3 regions of the Streptomyces sp. NPDC026417 genome follow, and region 3 is predicted to be linked to each of the others. Evidence: riboswitches for the same ligand, from Rfam matches in the RefSeq annotation. Region 3 holds a riboswitch; each other region holds the start of a gene.
What was found. A riboswitch is a leader RNA that binds a small molecule or an ion and turns the genes downstream of it on or off. The one in region 3 is predicted to bind cobalamin.

Region 1 (6,349 bases), on a different contig from region 3:
GGCCGGTGCGCCCGCTCGTATGCGCCGGGCCGGACGTACTGGTGGAGATCGAGGAGCGCGTCGTCCTTCTCGACGGTCTGCCGGTGCGCCACGCCCGCAGCGCCGGTCGCGAACGAGGCACCGGCACCTCCCGGAACCGGGTCCGCTGAGGGCTCGCGAGCGCCACTTGGGGCACTGCCCCGACGAGGTCGCGCCACAGCGGGCTCCATTGAGGGCGCGGGCTGTCCGACGGGGCGGCTCGGTTCGTGTCGGGCCGTCCGCTCCGCGTGCGGGCGTGACGGTTCGGCCGCACGGCGGGGCGGGCGCCGTTCGCGTGTCCGCGACGCGTGCGGCGTGTGTCGCGTACCGCTCGCGGCGTCGTGCGCTTTGATCTCGGGAGACGGTGCGCCGCCCCGCGCGGTACGCCGACCCGGCAACGGATCGTCCACGGAGCGCTCGGCATGACCGAAGAAGAGTCCGGCATCCCCCACTGGCTGTTCGGCGATCAGCTCGGACCGCACTTCGTGGATCCGGCGCGGGGTGGACCGCACCGGCACGCGCCGCTGCTGATGATCGAGTCGAAGAGCGTCTTCCGGCGGCGCCGCTTCCATCGGGCCAAGGCCCAGCTGATCCTGTCGGCGATGCGCCATCGCGCCGCCGAACTCGGCGACCGCGTGCGGTACATCAGGACGGACACCTATCGCGAAGGTCTGCGCGAGGCGCTGGGGGAGGGTCCGGTGACCGTCCATCACCCCACCTCCCACGCGGCCCACGCCTTCGTGCGCGGACTGCCCTCCGTGCGCGTCCTGCCCGCGCGCGGCTTCCTGGTGACGCACGACGCCTTCCGGGAGTGGGCGGACGCCCGCGGGACGAAGCACCTCCGGCAGGAGGACTTCTACCGGTGGGTCCGCCAGGCGCACGACCTGCTGATGGAGGGCGACCGGCCGGCCGGCGGCCGCTGGAACCTGGACCACGACAACCGGCAGCCCCCGCCGCGCGGCCGTACCGACCTGGGCGTCCCGCCGCCCTACCGGCCCCGCGAGAGCGACATCGACGCCGAGGTGCGGTCCGACCTCGACCGCTGGTCCCGCGAGGGGGACGTCGAGTTCGTCGGTGAGGACGGCCCCCGCAGATTCCCCGCCACGCGCCGCGAGGCCCTCGCCGCCCTGCGGCGCTTCACCGAGCACCGCCTCGCCACCTTCGGCGCCCACGAGGACGCGATCCTTGCCGGGGATCCGACGATGAGCCACAGCCTGCTCTCCTCGTCGCTGAACCTGGGGCTGCTGGACCCCGCCGAGGTCGTCGCACAGGCGGAGGCCCGCTGGCGGTCGGGCGAGGTGCCGCTCAACAGCGCCGAGGGGTTCGTCCGGCAGGTCGCCGGCTGGCGAGAGTTCGTCTGGCAGGTGTACTGGTACTTCGGCACCGACTACCGCGGGAGCAACGCCCTGGGTCATCACGAGCGGCTGCCGGACTGGTTCACGGACCTCGCGCAGGACGCCACCGGGGCCAACTGCCTGTCGCACGTCCTGGAGCAGGTCAGGACGACCGGCTGGACGCATCACATCCCGCGGCTGATGATCCTGGGCAGCTTCGCCCTGCAACGGGCGTGGGAACCCCGGGCCGTCACCGACTGGTTCCACCGCAGCTTCGTCGACGGCTACGACTGGGTGATGGTCCCGAACGTGGTGGGCATGTCCCAGTACGCGGACGGGGGCCGCATGACCACCAAGCCCTACACGTCCGGCGGGGCGTACATCGACCGCATGAGCGACTTCTGCGGCCCCTGCCGGTACAAGCCGTCCGTGCGGGTCGGTGAGGACGCCTGCCCCTTCACCGCCGGCTACTGGAACCTCCTGCACCGCCACCGGGACCGCTTCGAGCACAACGCGCGGATGACGCAGGCGGTACGCGGACTGGACCGCCTCCGCGACCTCGACGAACTGCTGGAGCAGGAGCGGGATCGCCGGGACTGAGCGGTCGGCGGGACGGCCGGCTCAGCGGTGCGGGAGGCCGCGGGTACCAGGGACGTCCGCGCGGGCTCGGGGACCGGGTCGCGACGTGGTCAGTGGCGCAACCCGTACGGGTCGTCGCACAGTTCGAAGACCGGCTCGCCGCGGACCGGGTCCTCGGCGACGGTGAGGCGGACCCGGCCGCCCGGGTGGATCGCGATGAACGGACCCTTCACCCGGCCGCGGACCGTGAAGCCCTCCGCCATCTCGATGAGGGAGACGTTGCGCGCGCCGGGGGTGTTGCGGCGCACCACCGTCGTGCGGCGCACGATGCCCATGCCCTGGCTGCGCTCGGTGCGCAGGTCGCTCGACGCGCAGACCGGACAGAGCAGCCGGTGGAACATGGTGGTCCCGCACCAGCGGCAGCGCTGGAAGGCGAGCGGCTCCTCGCCCCGCGTACCGGCCCGTGCGGGGGCGCCGGTCTCGGCGGGCGCGGTGGCGTTGTTCTCGGGCGTGTCGGCGTCCAGCACGTCCGCCGCGATCCCGATTCCCGGGTGGAACACGATGTCATCTCCCTGCACTCGGCCGGAATCTGATGTGCTCGGATCGCCGTGCACGAGCCACAGGGTATGGCACTGAGTGCCAGTCGTAAAGGCACTCCGTACCCTCAATCGGCCCAGGCGGACTCGATCTCCCGGATCACCCGCCACATGGGGACGCCGCGCCGGGAGACGACGATCACCACGTCCTCCTCGTCCTGCGCACCGCCGGGCGAGCCGTCCGAGCCGAAGGTGCGGCGCACGTAGCGCAGGGCCCGGTCCACCCGCTCGTCGGCGTCCCCCTTGCCGTCGGCGCGGAGCCAGGAGCGCAGCGCGTTGTTGTGGGCCGCGACCACGGCGGCGGCGATCACGTCGGCGTGCAGGGTGCCGTCGTGCCGGCCCGCGAGGCCGACCCGCAGGTGGTCGGCGAGGGCGCGCTCGTAGCGCCAGACCACGGACAGCTCGTACGCCCGCAGTCCGGGCACCTGCTTCGTCAGCCGGTAGCGCTGCACGGAGAACGTCGGGTTCTCGGCGTACATCCGCAACACCAGCCGGGCCGCCTCGCAGACCCGCTCGACCGGGTCGTCCGGGCCGGAACCGGACTCCAGGAACTCGGTCATCTCGGCCAGGCAGCGCTCGTGGTCCGGGAAGACCACGTCCTCCTTCGACGGGAAGTACCGGAAGAACGAACGGCGCCCCACCCCGGCCAGCTTCACGATGTCGTCGACCGTGGTCTGCTCGTACCCGCGCTCCAGGAACAGCTGGAACGCGGCCGCGACCAGGGCGTCTCGCATCGGCGGTTTGGGGGCGCCCGCCCCGGCCGACGAGCCTCGGCGGGATGTCTCGCTCATGCCGGAAAACTAGCATCGGCGTGCGTGTATGACACTCAGTGCCTGACCATCAGGGGACTGAGTGTCATACCTCGGAGCCGGAGAGTCCCCAGCTGGTGACGTCAGCCGCCGTCCGCGGGGCGGGCCGCCCACCGCTGCTCGACCCTGGCCAGCCGCCAGTAGGCCAGGGCCGCGGCCCAGACGACCACGAAGAGGCCGACGATCACGAATCCCACGTTGCCGAGGTCCAGACCGGCGATCCAGCCCGTGACCCCGTCCCGCAGGGCGAGCTTGTCGTGCAGGACGCCGACCAGCTCGATGGTGCCGATCAGGAACGCCACCGCGATCGACAGACCGGTGATGGTGAGGTTGTAGAACACCTTGCGCACGGGATTCGAAAAGGCCCACTGGTAGGCGAAGTTCATGAAGGTGCCGTCGAGCGTGTCGAACAGGCTCATCCCCGCCGCGAACAGAAGCGGCAGGCACAGGATCGCGTACCAGGGCAGCCCCGCCGCCGCACCGCTGCCCGCCATCACCATGAGCGTGACCTCGGTCGCGGTGTCGAAGCCGAGACCGAAGAGGAAGCCCAGCGGGAACATCTGGCCGGGCCTGCTGACGGATTTGGTGAAGCGGCCGAGGATCCGGTTCATGAACCCCCGGGAATCCAGGTGCTCTTCGAGCGCCCTCTCGTCGTACGTCCCCGCCCGCATCGCCCGGAAGACGCGCAGAATGCCCGTCAGTGCCACGAGGTTGAGCGCCGCGATGAGGTAGAGGAACACGCCCGAGACCGTCGTCCCCATGACACCGAGCACCTGGTGGGTACGAGAGCCCTCGTTCATGATGCGCCCGGCCAGCTGGGTGCCGCCGGCGATCAGCGCGGCCAGGACGACCACCACGCTGGAGTGGCCCAGGGCGAACCAGAACCCCACCGACACCGGCCTCTTGCCGTCGGCCATCAGCTTGCGGGTCGTGTTGTCGATGGCCGCTATGTGATCGGCGTCGAAGGCATGCCGCATGCCCAGGGTGTACGCGGTGACGCCCAGCCCGATGCCGAACGCCTTGGAGCCCACCTCGTAGTGAGCCGGCACCACGAGCAGGAACAGCACCCCGAACGCGACCACGTGAAGCGCGGCGATCACCGCCAGCAGTCCGGCGGTCCTTACGGTGTCCTCGCGCCGCCACTGGAAGGCGGTGGGCCCGGTGGGCAGGGTCATGCGGTCACGCTCCAGCACCTCGTGGATCACTTCGTGAGATGCCGTGGCCGGTCTCCTGGCTTGCGGGTACCTCCCGCGCGAGCCGAAGCCGAGCGTGGTGGAGGGTCGACGCGCCCGCCCCTGCCTTCCCGGCCGTCCGGCCAGTGGCGCCGCCCTGGGGCGGCACGGGACGAGAACTCCCCGGTCACAGTGGCGAGGGCCGCTCCGGACTGAGCCCCTGAAAGGCTGTCACCGGTCTTCCCGAACACCACGGCCCGCCAACCTTAGGTGCCGCCCGTGAACGGCTGCAAGCCTGCACAGTTGCGCAGGTATCGAAGATCACACGGCGTCGACTGGAACAATGCCGCCATGCATCTCGTCCCCGCCGACCGCGCCGACCGGCGCACCATCGACGGCCACCGGGTCTGCGACGCCGTCGCCGCCATCGGCGAGCCCGCGGCCGTACGCGCCTGGGCCGACCGCTTTGCGCTGCTCGCCGACCCCGGTCGGCTCGCCCTGCTGCTGGCACTGCACCGGGCCGGCCCCCTCGCCGTCTCCGATCTCGCCGTGGCCACCGGCATGAACGACCCTGCCGTGTCACAGGCGTTGAGGCTCCTGCGGACCGCCGGCGTGGTCGCCGGTGAGCGGCAGGGTCGTGTCGTGCGCTACCGGCTGGTCGACGGTCCGGCCGCCGCCCTGCTGGAGCACTGCACCGCGGGAACGGCCTGATTCCGGAGGTGTGTCCGGGCGCGGAGCGGCAACGAGGGCTGTCGCGGACCGTGTCGCTGTTCGGCCGAACGGGTGACCATGCGTAAGAATTGCCTGGTGCAGACAACCATGGCGAGCCAGGGCGGGGATGGCCAGTGAACAGCCACGACGTCACCGATGAACAGTGGGAAGGGCTCGCCCAGGTCGTTCCGTTGCGCGGCCGGGACGCCTGGCCCTCAGCCGTCGGCCACCGGTCGATACCCGAGGCCCCGACCGAGGCGCGGCGCCGCTTCGTGGTCCTGCGGGTCAACGTGTTCGCGGACGCCCGCGAGGTCGCCGAGACGCTGATGGCGGGCATCCCCGTGCTGCTCGACCTGACCGGCGCGGAGACCGATGTCGCCAAGCGGGTACTGGACTTCAGTACGGGCGTGGTCTTCGGTCTGGCGAGCGGGATGCACCGGGTCGACCGGAACGTCTTCCTGCTGACGCCACCGGGTACCGAGGTGCGGGGGCTGATGGAGGGGGCCGGGGTTCCCGGGCTGTGAGCCGGGCGCCGGGAGACGGCGAGATCGGAGCGGCGTGATCAACGGGCGTGATCCCCCGAACGAAGGAAGGTCACGCGGGTGGAACGGTTCGCCTGCCTGCGGAGTCCTACCGTCCGGATATGACCGCGCCACCGTTACCGCCCCTGCCGCCCGCCGGACCCCGCCCGGACGCCGGGGTACGCCCGGGCGGGCCCCTCGACCCCGTACGGAGCCCACAGGACCGGCTTCCCGTGCCGGGTCCCCAGGAGCGGGTCCCCGCACCGCGTGCGGCGGCGGGCGCCGTCGAGGACCGCCCGGCCGCGTCGCGTGCCACCGAACCGAGTCCGGCCCCTCCAGGTGACGCTGGGACTTCTTCCGCCGGGTGGGAGGGCGTGGGGACCTCGTCCGTCGGGGCGGGTGGCGCAGGGGCTGCCGCCGGGGCGGCTGACGCCTGGACTTCGTCCGTCGGGTCGGAGGCCGCGGTGGTGTCTCCTGGCGGGCCGCGTGCCGCCGAGACGCCTCGTGTCGCACCCGGCGAGCCGCAGTCCGGGCCGGATCGGCCGGATCGATCGGATCGGCCGGATCGGCCGGGCATCACCCACCTGAGGCTCTCCGCCTTCGCCGGAC
Region 2 (6,349 bases), on a different contig from region 3:
TCGCCCGACAGCGTCTCGCGCTTGAACAGGTTGGAGACCTGCGGCTCGATGCACTCGTAGACGCCCGCGATGGAGGCGATGGTCGCGGTCGGGGCGATGGCGAGGAGCAGGGAATTGCGCATGCCGACGGCCGCGATGCGCTCGCGCAGGGCCGCCCAGCGCTCCGGCCAGGCCGGCTCGGTGTCGTAGTGGTCGGGGTGCAGGACACCGCGGGCCGTGCGGGTCTTCTGCCAGGCGGGGAGCGGGCCGTTGCGCTCGGCGAGGTCCGCGGAGGCCTCGTAGGCGGCCAGCATGATGCGCTCGGCGATCCGGGTGGAGAGCTGCTCGGCCTCCGGGGAGTCGAAGGGCAGCCGCAGCTTGAAGAAGACGTCCTGCAGGCCCATCGCGCCCAGGCCGACCGGGCGCCAGCGGGCGTTGGAGCGGCCCGCCTGCTCGGTCGGGTAGAAGTTGATGTCCACGACCCGGTCGAGGAAGGTCACGGCCGTGCGGACGGTCTCGTCCAGCCGTTCCCAGTCGATGCCCCCGTCGGCCACGAACGCGCCGAGGTTCACCGAGCCGAGGTTGCAGACGGCGGTCTCCCCGTCGTCCGTGACCTCCAGGATCTCCGTGCACAGGTTCGACGAGTGCACGGTGTGGCCCGGCTCCGCCGTCTGGTTGGCGGTGCGGTTGGCGGCGTCCTTGAAGGTCATCCAGCCGTTGCCGGTCTGCGCCAAGGTGCGCATCATCCGGCCGTACAGGTCGCGCGCCGGGATCGTCTTCCTCGCGAGGCCGGCCTCCTCGGCCCTGCGGTACGCGGCGTCGAACTCCTCGCCCCACAGGTCGACCAGCTCGGGCACGTCCGCCGGCGAGAACAGCGACCACGTACCGCCCGCGTCGACCCGCCGCATGAACTCGTCCGGGATCCAGTGCGCGAGGTTCAGGTTGTGCGTACGGCGGGCGTCCTCACCGGTGTTGTCGCGCAGCTCCAGGAACTCCTCGATGTCGGAGTGCCAGGTCTCCAGGTAGACCGCCGCGGCGCCCTTGCGCCGGCCGCCCTGGTTCACGGCGGCGACGGAGGCGTCCAGCGTCTTGAGGAACGGGACGATGCCGTTGGAGTGCCCGTTCGTGCCCCGGATCAGCGAACCGCGGGAGCGGATGCGGGAGTAGGAGAGGCCGATGCCGCCGGCGTGCTTGGAGAGGCGGGCCACCTGGTGGTAGCGGTCGTAGATCGAGTCCAGCTCGTCCAGCGGGGAGTCGAGGAGGTAGCAGGACGACATCTGCGGGTGGCGGGTGCCGGAGTTGAAGAGCGTGGGGGAGGAGGGCAGGTAGTCGAGCCGGCTCATCAGCCCGTAGAGCGCGGCCACTTCGTCGACGGCGCGGGAGGTGTCGTCCTCGGCGAGACCGGAGGCGACGCGCAGCATGAAGTGCTGGGGGGTCTCGATCACGCGCCGGGTGATCGGGTGCCGCAGCAGGTAGCGGCTGTGCAGCGTGCGCAGGCCGAAGTAGCCGAAGCGGTCGTCGCCCGCGACGTCGACGAGCGCGTCGAGGCGCGGTGCGTGCAGGCGGACGAACTCGGCGGTGCGGTCCGCGATCAGCCCCTCCCGGTGCCCGACGGCGACCGATCCCGAGAAGGACGTGACGCCCTGGGAGGCGGCCTCGGCGGCGATGGCGAGCGTCAGCAGCCGGGCGGCCAGCCGTGAGTAGGCGGGGTCCTCGGAGATGAGCCCGGCCGCGGCCTCCGTGGCCAGCTCGCGCAGCTCCGCCTCGTCCGCGTGCGCGGACCGGCCCCGCAGCGCGGCGGCGGCTACCCGGCCGGGGTCGGCGTCGGGGAGGTCCGCGGTGAGGTCGGTCAGGGTCCGCAGCAACGCGGCACCGGGACCGTCCGGCTCCGCCTGAGTGGCGGACGGTGTCGCTGCTGCCGGATCGGCTGGCGCGATGGTCACGTGGGGCTCTCCCTCGCTCGGCACGGGGCCTTCGGGAGGGCAGCGGGGCACACGTCACCCCGCACGGGCACGCGTGCGTCCACCGGCCCACTCCACGAGGCCCGGACGTCTGGGCACCCGGACCGGACGGACCGGGCGCACTGTCGGCAGGTCCTCGGACTGACCGTGTGCGGGGTCGCGCACAGGTACACCGTTGCGGGACAGTTCCGGATTCGCACCGGATTCCCCTGCGGCGACAGCGAGCATGAGCATACATCTTGTGCCGGGCCGCCGACGCACCCCCACATGTTGTGTCGTGTCGGCTTCGGAGGGTGTCAGCCGGTGCCCGGAACAGCAGCTGTCAGAGCGTCAGTTCGTAAGTCAGCAGCAGGATGTCGTCGAGTTCCGGGACCGGGTTCCAGTCGCGTGCGGGGGCCCGGGTGAAGCCGAGCCGTTCGTAGATGCGGTGCGCGGCGTGCATGGTGCGCTGGGTGGAGAGCACGACGCCGACGCACCCCTCGGTGGCCCGCGCCCGGTCGACGCAGGCGCGCACCAGGGCCTCGCCCGCCCCTCGTCCGCGCGCCTCGCGGGCGACGGCGAGCATCCGGATCTCGGCCTCGCCGGGGCGCGCGAGTTCGGCGAGGGCGCTGTCGGCCGACGGCACGTGGGTCACGCCGCCGAGCACCCGGCCGTCCCGGTCCGCGGCGACCAGGACCTCGGCCGCGGCGGCGCGCCGCGCGACGTCCCGCAGGTGCACCAGATAGCCGTCGCTCGCCCCGAAGTCGAGCAGGCCGTCGCCGAGATAGGCCTGCGCGGTGATCTCCCCGAGCGTCTCGTACTCCTCGGGCCGGGCCTTCCTGATGAGGATGTCCATGCGGGCGAGTCTGCCGGACGGGCACGACGAAGGGCCGCCGGATTTCCCGGCGGCCCTCCGTCGTACGCGACTCGGTCAGGGGGTGGCACCCGCCGTGGCCGGCGGCAGTTCCACCTGGACACCCGGGTCACCGGCGTCCGCCGTGTAGTCCTGCGGCGAGGTCTCGTCCACGCCGTCGGGGGCCTTGACGGCCCGCAGCACGAAGGTGAGCACGACCGTCACGACGACGTTCAGCACGAAGGCCGTCAGACCGATGTAGCCGATCTCCCCGATGCCGGGGATCTCCTTCGAGCTGCCGCCGAAGTGCGCCTGGGTCGGGGAGGCGACCCCGTACGCGGCGAGGGTGCCGTACACCATGCCGACCGCCCAGCCCGCGAGCAGCGCCCAGCGGTGGAACCAGCGGGTGAACAGACCGCCGACCAGCGCCGGGAACGTCTGCAGGATCCAGATGCCGCCCAGCAGCTGGAAGTTGATGGCGACGGTCTTGTCCATGGTGAGGACGAAGGCCAGCGCCCCCACCTTCACCAGCAGCGAGACCAGTTTGGAGACACGCGTCTCCTCCTTGGGGGTCGCGTCCGGCTTGATGAAGTCCTTGTAGATGTTGCGGGTGAACAGGTTCGCCGCGGCGATCGACATGATCGCCGCCGGCACCAGCGCGCCGATGCCGATGGCCGCGAAGGCCACGCCCGCGAACCAGTCGGGGAACATCGTCTCGAACAGCTGCGGGATCGCCAGCTGCCCGTTCTGCACCTTCACCCCGGCCGCGATCGCCATGAACCCGAGCAGGGCGAGCAGGCCCAGCATCAGGGAGTACAGCGGCAGGATCGTGGTGTTGCGCCGGATCACCTCGCGGCTGCGGCTGGACAGCGTCGCCGTGATCGAGTGCGGGTACATGAACAGCGCGAGCGCCGAACCGAGCGCGAGCGTGGCGTACGTCCACTGTCCGGCCTCGGCGGGCACGACCCCGCCCGCTCCGGCGGCGGTGTACTTGTCGCCGGCCGCCTTGAAGATCTCGTCGAACCCGCCGAGCTTGATCGGGATGTAGATGATGGCCACCGCGATCACGATGTAGATCAGGGTGTCCTTCACGAACGCGATCAGGGCGGGCGCCCGCAGACCCGAGGAGTACGTGTAGGCGGCCAGCACGCCGAAGGCGATCAGCAGCGGCAGGTCCTTCACGAACCAGTTGGTGTTCTCGCCGCCGCCGACGCCCATCACGTCCAGCACCGCCTGGATGCCCACGAGCTGGAGCGCGATGTACGGCATCGTGGCGAGGATGCCGGTCACGGCCACCGCCAGGGACAGGCCCTTGGAGCCGAAGCGTCCGCGCACGAAGTCCGAGGTCGTCACATAGCCGTGCTTGTGCGAGACCGACCACAGCCGCGGCAGGAACGTGAAGATCAGCGGGTAGACGAGGATGGTGTACGGCACGGCGAAGAAGCCGGCCGCGCCCGCCGCGTAGATCGCCGCGGGTACGGCCACGAAGGTGTACGCCGTGTAGAGGTCGCCGCCGAGCAGGAACCAGGTCACCCAGGTGCCGAACGACCGGCCGCCCAGGCCCCATTCGTCGAGGCTGTGCTCGTTGTCGGCCTTGCGCCAGCGCGCGGCCAGGAACCCCATGACCGTGACGGCCAGGAAGAAGAAGATGAAGACGCCCAGGGCGACTCCGTTCACGCCGTCCTTCACTTCGACGCACCCCCGTCCTGCGTCGTACGGGCGCGCTGGTCACGCCGCCAGAGCTGGTACGCGGTCATCGTGAGCAGCGTGGAGACGACCACCCAGAGCATCTGGTACCAGTAGAAGAAGGGGATCCCGATGAAGGTCGGGTCCGTCTTCGCGTAGGAGCCGACCCACAGCATCGCCACGAAGGGTGCGACGAGGCAGAGGGCGATCACCACGCGGACCGGTGTCACCACCGGTGGCTTCACTTCGGGCACATCGGACATTCGGCGGCTCCGTCCCCTCGCTGATCACCTGTGTAACGCGCAGGCAATCTAGGCGACGGCGTCGAGCATGCGGAACCCCCCGTCCGCATATCGGTCCCCACCAGCGGGTTTTCACTGCGGCGAATGCACACAGAGGGGGCCGGGACGGACCGGCCCCGGCGTCCGTGCGGGACCACGGGGGCTCGCGCCCGGGGGACGCCGGGCCGGCCCTAGTCCACCGGGCGCTTGAGGCGGGCCACGAACTTGTACCGGTCACCCCGGTACACCGAGCGCACCCACTCCACCGGCTGGCCGGTCTTGTCCAGCGAGTGGCGGGAGAGCATCAGCATCGGCAGACCGACGTCGGTGCCGAGCAGCCCGGCCTCGCGGGGCGTGGCCAGCGAGGTCTCGATGGTCTCCTCGGCCTCGGCGAGATGGACGTCGTACACCTCGGCGAGCGCGGTGTAGAGAGACGTGTACTTGACCAGCGACCTGCGCAGGGCGGGGAATCGCTTGGCGGAGAGGTGGGTCGTCTCGATCGCCATCGGCTCGCCGCTCGCCAGCCGCAGCCGCTCGATCCGCAGCACGCGCCCGCCGGCCGAGATGTCGAGCAGCTGCGCGAGCGTCTCGTCCGCGGTGATGTAGCCGATGTCCAGCAGCTGCGAGGTGGGTTCGAGGCCCTGGGCGCGCATGTCCTCGGTGTACGAGGTGAGTTGGAGCGCCTGGGAGACCTTCGGTTTCGCCACGAAGGTGCCCTTGCCCTGGATGCGTTCGAGGCGCCCTTCGACGACCAGCTCCTGGAGCGCCTGTCGCACGGTGGTGCGGGAGGTGTCGAACTCGGCGGCGAGGGTGCGCTCGGGAGGCACCGGCGTGCCGGGCGACTGCGTCTCCGTCATGTCGAGCAGGTGCTTCTTCAGGCGGTAGTACTTGGGCACGCGCGCGGTACGGATGGGTGCCCCACCCTCGTTCTCCGCACTGCTGACGTCGGTGCTCATGCTCTGCCTTCCCGGCTCCGGATGCCGAAGCGACCGACCTGTCCGATCGGCCACGGCTCACATCGTGGCACGGCTTCGCGCGCGAGTGGCCTCCGCACGCTCCGTGATCCCCTCTATATACCGTCGGGGTTCCCGTTGGTCTAGTCCATCGCGCCGGACGGGTGCCTCTCATGCCCCGCGACGTGCCCTGTTCGTGCCGCCGGAACACCCCTGTCCGTTCTGTCACTTGCGCAATGAAAGGTCCCTGCATATGTCGGTCCCGTAACGCTCACCTGAAGGGTCTTCCTCACCCTTGACACCCCTCTAGGTCTAGGCCAAGCTCCCGGTACTGGTCTACACCATTGGTCCAGGTCCCGGCCCCACGGGCAGTACTCGTCACAGGTCACCGCGGTGGGCAGGGGGGTTTATGGCATCCCTGAGGAGGGTGGCGTGAAGCGCAAGCTGATAGCCGCGATCGGTATCGCGGGCATGATGGTTTCCATCGCGGCGTGCGGGGACAGTGACAAGGACTCCGGGGGCGGCAAGGGCGGCGCGGAGGCCAAGGAACTCACCGTCTGGCTGACGGTGGACGCGCAGAACAACTGGCCCGAGCTGGTCAAGGCCGCCGACGCGGCGGTGAAGAAGAAGCACCCCGGCGTCAAGATCAACCACGAG
Region 3 (6,349 bases):
GAGGAACCGGGTGAGTTCGGTCAGGTTCTCCGGGCCGCCCTCGACGAGATAGCGCAGCGCCTCCGCGACGACACCGGCCGGCACGGACGACTCGGCCATCAACTCCGCGTCGGGCACGCTCTCCCCGCCGAGCAGCACGGTCGGGATGCCCGACGCCCGCAGCGCGGCGAGCCCCTCCTCCCAGGCCCGCTTGCCGCCCAGCAGGCGTACGACGGCGATGTCCGCGCCCGCGACGAGCACGGGCAGCTCCTCGGCGACGTCGACCCGGTTCGGATTGCCGATCCGGTACGAAGCACCGGAGGCGCGCGCCGCCAGCAGATCCGTGTCGGCGGTCGACAACAACAACACTGTGCTCATGCGGGTGCTCCCGGTGGGATGAAAGGCAGTCCTGTCGGAGCGCCCGACTCGATGAGCCGCCACAGCGCGTCCGTGTCCGCGTGTTCTTCGATCAGATCGCCGAGCAGGTCCAGCTGCTCCTCGCGCAGCGTGGCGAACGACGTGTCGTCGGCCGGCACGAAGCGGCGGCCCGCGGCGGCCGCCACCTCCCGCAGGAAGGCCCGCCGGAACCCGTCCGACTCCAGGGAGCCGTGCCAGTGCGTGCCCCAGACGGAGCCGACCCGGCAGCCGTCCAGGAAGGGGTCGCCGCCGGTGACCTCGGCGACGCCGTGGTGGATCTCGTAGCCCTCGACGGGTTCGCCGAGCGCTTCGCCGACGGGCCGCGTCAGGGTCTTCTCGCGCGCGAACCGCACGCGTACGGGCAGCAGTCCGAGCCCGTCGACATGACCGGCCCGCGACTCGACGTCGTCCTCGATGTGCTCCCCGAGCACCTGGAAACCGCCGCAGATCCCCAGCACGGGCCGGCCCTCGGCGGCCCGCCGGGCGATCGCGTCCGCCAGCCCCCGCTCCCGCAGCCACTCCAGGGCCTTCACCGTGCCCCGGGTGCCCGGTACGACGACCAGGTCCGCGTCGGCGAGCTCCTCGGCCCGGTCCACGAACCGCACGACGACCCCCGGTTCGGCGGCGAGGGCGTCGACGTCCGTGAAGTTGGACATCAGCGGGACGGCGCACACGGCCACCCGCAGGACGTCCTCGCCGACCGGCGGCGCCACCGCGGACTCCCTGACGGTCCCGCGCAGGGAGACCCGCAGCCCGTCCTCCTCGTCGATGCCGAGGCCGTGCCGGAAGGGCAGGACGCCGTACGAGGGCCGGCCGGTGAGGCCGTGCAGCATGTCGAGCCCCGGCTCCAGCAGGGAGACGTCGCCGCGGAACTTGTTCACCAGGAAGCCGGCGACGAGTTCCTGGTCCTCGGGCGACAGCAGGGCCACCGTTCCGAAGAAGGAGGCGAACACGCCCCCGCGGTCGATGTCGCCGACGACCAGCACCGGGAGCCGGGCGTTCCTGGCGATGCCCATGTTCACGATGTCGGTGCGCCGCAGATTGATCTCGGCAGGACTGCCGGCCCCCTCACAGATCACCGCGTCATACGTGCCCCGCAATGCGGCCAGGCACTCCAGCACGGTCCCGAGCAGCGACTCCTGACGGCCCCCGTGGTAGCCGCGCGCACTCATCTCGCCCACCGGCTTCCCCATGAGCACGACCTGACTGCTGCGGTCGCTGCCGGGCTTGAGCAGCACCGGGTTCATGAGCGCGGTCGGCTCGACGCGGGCCGCCTGCGCCTGCATGGCCTGCGCCCGCCCGATCTCGGCTCCCTCGCGCGTGACGAACGAATTGAGGGACATGTTCTGCGCCTTGAACGGCGCGACCTTCACACCCTGGCGCACCAGCCACCGGCAGATCCCGGCGGTCACGACGCTCTTGCCCGCGTCGGAGGTGGTGCCCGCGATCAGCAGTCCGCCACTCATGCCCCGGCCCCCCTTGTCCCGGCCTTCCCGATGAGCAGCCGCCCGGCGACGCAGACGCCCAGCGCGAGCCCGCTCACGCGTCGCGACAGCCGTACGGCCCGTTCGATGTCGTGGACCCGGACGGCGCGCCCCGCGCCGTTCAGCACGGGCCGGTGCTCGACCCTGCCGCCGTACGAGAGCGTGCCGCCCAGCCGGACCCCCAGAGCCCCCGCGAACGAGGCCTCCACGGGACCGGCGTTGGGGCTCGGGTGCCGGCCGGCGTCGGCGCGCCAGGCCCGTACCGCACCGCGCGGGTCACCCCCGGCGACGGCCGCGAGCGCGGCGGTCAGCCGGGCCCCCGGCCAGCCCGCGACGTCGTCGAGCCGGGCCGAGGCCCACCCGTAGCGGCGGTGGCGGGCGGACTTGTGCCCGACCATGGCGTCCAGCGTGTTCACGGCCCGGAACGCGACGAGGCCGGGCACGCCGCCGACGGCGCCCCAGACGAGGGCGCCCACGACGGCGTCGGAGGTGTTCTCGGCGACGGACTCGACCACGGCCCGGGCGATCCCGTCGGCGTCCAGCGCCTGCGGGTCCCGCCCGCACAGGTGGGGCAGCCGCTCGCGGGCGACGTCGACGTCCCCGGCCGCCAGCGCACCGCCGACGGCCCGGGCCTCCCGGCCCAGGGAGGTGCCCCCGACGACGGCCCAGGTGGCCGCGGCGGTCAGGGCGACGGAGGCGGTGGGGGAGGAGCGCACGCGGCGGCTCGCCAGCGCGGCGAGTCCGGCGGCACCGCCCGCGCAGACGGCGGTGTGCAGCGCGCCCCACCCGCGGTGGTCCCGCCACAGCACGCGTTCCACGGCGCCCGCGGCCCGGCCGAACGCGGCGACCGGGTGCCCGCGGCGGGGGTCGCCGAGGAGCAGGTCGCCGAGGAGGCCGGCGGCGGCGCCGTACGCGAAGACGCGATCGGCACGCACGGGGTCAGCCCGCCGTGGAGTGAAGTAGAACCCTCGTACCCAACAGGACCCGCAACGGGCAGCCGCGCATGGCGATATGTCCTCACTCAGGGTGTCCGCGCCCTGGTTCGAAGAGACCGGCGGTGAGAGTTCCTGGCTCCCGGGGACTTCCTTCCCCGGTCACAGTGGCGGGACCGCGCCGGATTCGCACCGGCTTCCTCTCCTTGCCGCCGTACTTGGCTCCGGCAGTCCACCACGGCCTCAGAACAGCCGTCAACTTGCTGTTGACCTGCGGAGGGAGAGTGTGCGAAGGCCCACACACGCGTGGGGTGCGGGACGGTGATCCGTCCCGCACCCCACGTGAAGTGATGCCGTGTTGTTCGGTGTTTGCCGGTTCTGTCCGACCGTCAGGCGACGATCAGGTAGATCCCGTACGCCACCGCCGCTGCGCAGGCGGCGAAGCAGGCGTACGCGCCGGTGACCGCCAGGGCGGCGGAACCGCCCTGCGCCGTTGCCGACTCGCGCTTGGAGAGGCCGACGATGCCCAGGGTGAAGAGGCCGACGAGGGCCACGGTGACCACGAGGCTGACTCCGAAGACGGAGCCGAGGGCTGCCCAGTCGATGTGCATGCTGTTCGTTCCTTAGACCGTGGCCGGGCGGGTGGGCTCGGTGGAGGGGCCGGGGTCCGGGGCCGGGATGGTGGCCGCCAGAGCGAGGTCGGCCGTGGCGACCGGACCGGCCGGCGGCGGGGTGACCGCGGCGATCGCGGTGGTCACGACGCCCGCGGGCTCGGCGTCGGCCTCGTTCACGTTGTCCATGGTGACCGGCTGGCGGCGGGAGAGCGTCCAGATGACACCCGCGCCGGCGACGAGCAGCACGCCCGTCGCGACGATGCCCCAGGTGCCCTGCTGGGTGAGGAACTCGGCGCCGGCGCCGACGAGGCCGGCGGCCGGCAGGGTCAGGCCCCAGGCGACGAACATCCGGGTCGCGGTCGACCAGCGGACGACTCCGCCCTTGCGGCCGAGGCCCGAGCCCATGACCGCGCCGGAGCAGGACTGGGTGGTGGAGAGCGAGAAGCCCAGGTGCGAGGAGGCCAGGATGACCGTGGCGGCGCTGGTCTGGGCGGCGAAGCCCTGCGGCGGCGCGAGGTCGGTGAGGCCCTTGCCCATGGTGCGGATGATGCGCCAGCCGCCCAGGTAGGTGCCGAGCGCGATGGCCATGCCGGCCGACACGATGACCCAGGTGGGAGGGTTGGAACCCGGCGCGAGCACGCCGCCGGTGACCAGGGCGAGGGTGATGATGCCCATCGTCTTCTGCGCGTCGTTCGTGCCGTGGGCGAGCGAGACCAGGCCAGCCGAGGCGATCTGGCCGGCGCGGTAGCCCTTGGCCGTCGCCTTCTCGTCGGCGCGGTTGCCGATCTTGTACGTCAGGCGGGTCGCCAGCATCGCGGCGAGACCGGCCACGATCGGCGCGGCGACCGCGGGGATGAGGACCTTGGTGACGACGGTCGAGCCGTTCACCGACGACCAGCCGGCCGACATGACCGCGGCGCCGATGAGGCCGCCGAAGAGTGCGTGGGAGGAGCTGGAGGGCAGACCCAGGAGCCAGGTCAGCAGATTCCACAGGATGGCGCCGACGAGCGCCGCGAATATGACCTCGGTGCGGATGCCCTCTTCGTTGATGATGCCGCCGGAGATCGTCTTGGCGACCTCCACCGAGAGGAAGGCGCCGACGAGGTTCAGCGCGGCGGACATCGCCACCGCCGTCTTGGGCTTCAGAGCGCCGGTCGAGATGGTCGTCGCCATCGCGTTGGCAGTGTCGTGGAAACCGTTCGTGAAATCGAACACGAGAGCGGTAACGATCACGATCCCGAGGAGAAGCGTGATGTGTTCCATTTACCCAGGCTTCTGTTGGACGTCAGTGGCAAGTGGAAGGTAGGCAACCAGGGTGAACGGAAGATGAACTGGGGCGGGCGGAGCGGTGACCCGATCGGCGTGCCGCCCTTCCGCTTGTGTGGAAGTGGCGTGCGCGAGGCCGGAACGGAGGCGGAATCCCGGGCTTCGCTAGCCCCTCGCGAACGCCCGCAGACCGCCCGGGGAGCCGTTGAAGAGATTCTGGTCACCCGGCAGCCCGCCGCCGTTGTCGTACTGCCAGAACATCCAGTGGCGCCAGCCGGCCGGCAGCGGGCCCGGGTCCGCCGCGTCGTAGCGCGCGATCCACAGCGGGTGATCGGCGGCGAAGGCCGCGCTGGACCCGGTGCAGTGGTTCCACCAGTGGGTGGTCGTGTAGATCACCGGTCGGCGCCCGGTCTCCCGCCGAACCGTGTCGCTGAACGCCCTGAGCCACGTCACCATCCCGGACGGGCTCAGGCCGTAGCACCGCTGCCCGTACGGGTTGTACTCGATGTCGAGCGCGGGCGGCAGCGTCCGGCCGTCCGCGCGCCAGGCGCCGCCGCTGCGCACGAAGAACGCCGCCTGCTGCGCTCCGGAGGACCTGTCCGGCAGCGCGAAGTGGTAGGCGCCGCGGAGCAGTCCCGCGGCCCGCGAGCCGTTGTACTGGCTGCCGAAGTACGGGTTCCGGTACGTGGTCGACTCCGTCGCCTTCACGTAGACGAACCTGGCGCCCTCGGTCCGCGCGGCCGGCCAGTCGACGTTCTTCTGGTGCGAGGAGACGTCGTGCCCCCGTGGCCGGGCCGCGGCCGAGACCGGCGCCCCGGCGGCCAGGGCCGCGGCGACGGCGAGCGCCGCCACGGACACCGCGACGGCGCGTGCGCGGCGACCGTGCGGCGGGCGAACACGGGCCATGCTTCTCCCGAGCGGCTGCGCACACGACAAATCTCCGAGAGGCTACTGCAATTTCACCGCCGCTTTGACCACTCGTGTCCGGTTCGCGACAGTGCGTGATGCGCGCAGGCCCGCCCGCCTGCTTCCGACGCGGGCCGCGTCGGGCCCCGGACCGCCGCCGCCCGTTGCGCCGCCGAGAGCGCCCCGCCTGGCAGGATCACGCCATGGCTGAGCAGCGGTGGGACACAGCGGACGACCGGTCGGGACGCGACGAGGGGACGGGCGCGGAACTGGGGGAGGCCTGGAGCGAGCTCGTGGCGACGGCCCGACGCACCGTGGCCGACGGCCTGGTGGTCGGCACGTCGGGCAACGTGTCGGTGCGCGTCGGAGACATCGTCCTCGTCACTCCCACGGGGGTGCCTTACGAGAGGCTGACGCCCGCCGACCTCGTCGGTGTCGATCTCGACGGGCGCCGGGTGCGCGGGGCGCTGCGGCCGACGAGCGAGCTGCCGATGCATCTCGCGATCTACCGCACCACCGACGCGCGCGCCGTCGTGCACACCCACGCGGTGCACGCGACGGCCGTCTCGACGCTCGTCCGAGAACTGCCGCTGATCCACTACATGTCCGGCGCGCTCGGCGGACCCGTCCGGGTCGCCCCGTACGCCACGTACGGCACCGAGGATCTGGCCCGGAACATGCTCCACGCCCTCGCCGACCGCTCGGCCTGCCTCCTGCAGAACCACGGCACGGTCGCGTACGGCGCCGATCT

Region 1: linked by a shared signal. The riboswitch ahead of nicT (Nickel transporter NicT) and the one ahead of ACZ4NT_RS23335 (cobalamin biosynthesis protein) in region 3 are both predicted to bind cobalamin.
Region 2: linked by a shared signal. The riboswitch ahead of ACZ4NT_RS09875 (ribonucleoside-diphosphate reductase subunit alpha) and the one ahead of ACZ4NT_RS23335 (cobalamin biosynthesis protein) in region 3 are both predicted to bind cobalamin.

What each region holds. Positions count from the first base shown of each region.
Region 1 covers NZ_JBVHPY010000013.1:87,566-93,914, reverse strand. Annotated here, with positions in the region: gene ACZ4NT_RS21275 (hypothetical protein) at 6-149, shown strand; gene ACZ4NT_RS21270 (cryptochrome/photolyase family protein) at 441-1,952, shown strand; gene ACZ4NT_RS21265 (Zn-ribbon domain-containing OB-fold protein) at 2,042-2,491, opposite strand; gene ACZ4NT_RS21260 (TetR family transcriptional regulator) at 2,596-3,318, opposite strand; gene nicT (Nickel transporter NicT) at 3,420-4,511, opposite strand; cobalamin riboswitch at 4,540-4,778, opposite strand; gene ACZ4NT_RS21250 (metalloregulator ArsR/SmtB family transcription factor) at 4,860-5,219, shown strand; gene ACZ4NT_RS21245 (cell division protein SepF) at 5,354-5,743, shown strand; gene ACZ4NT_RS21240 (ATP-binding protein) at 6,316-6,349, shown strand, end outside.
Region 2 covers NZ_JBVHPY010000005.1:68,100-74,448, forward strand. Annotated here, with positions in the region: gene ACZ4NT_RS09875 (ribonucleoside-diphosphate reductase subunit alpha) at 1-1,922, opposite strand, end outside; cobalamin riboswitch at 2,051-2,209, opposite strand; gene ACZ4NT_RS09880 (GNAT family N-acetyltransferase) at 2,263-2,775, opposite strand; gene mctP (monocarboxylate uptake permease MctP) at 2,851-4,461, opposite strand; gene ACZ4NT_RS09890 (DUF3311 domain-containing protein) at 4,458-4,721, opposite strand; gene ACZ4NT_RS09895 (GntR family transcriptional regulator) at 4,931-5,695, opposite strand; gene ACZ4NT_RS09900 (extracellular solute-binding protein) at 6,125-6,349, shown strand, end outside.
Region 3 covers NZ_JBVHPY010000015.1:65,128-71,476, reverse strand. Annotated here, with positions in the region: gene cobN (cobaltochelatase subunit CobN) at 1-357, opposite strand, end outside; gene ACZ4NT_RS23340 (cobyric acid synthase) at 354-1,862, opposite strand; gene ACZ4NT_RS23335 (cobalamin biosynthesis protein) at 1,859-2,815, opposite strand; cobalamin riboswitch at 2,923-3,064, opposite strand; gene ACZ4NT_RS23330 (hypothetical protein) at 3,202-3,423, opposite strand; gene ACZ4NT_RS23325 (inorganic phosphate transporter) at 3,436-4,689, opposite strand; gene ACZ4NT_RS23320 (lysozyme) at 4,858-5,598, opposite strand; gene ACZ4NT_RS23315 (class II aldolase/adducin family protein) at 5,802-6,349, shown strand, end outside.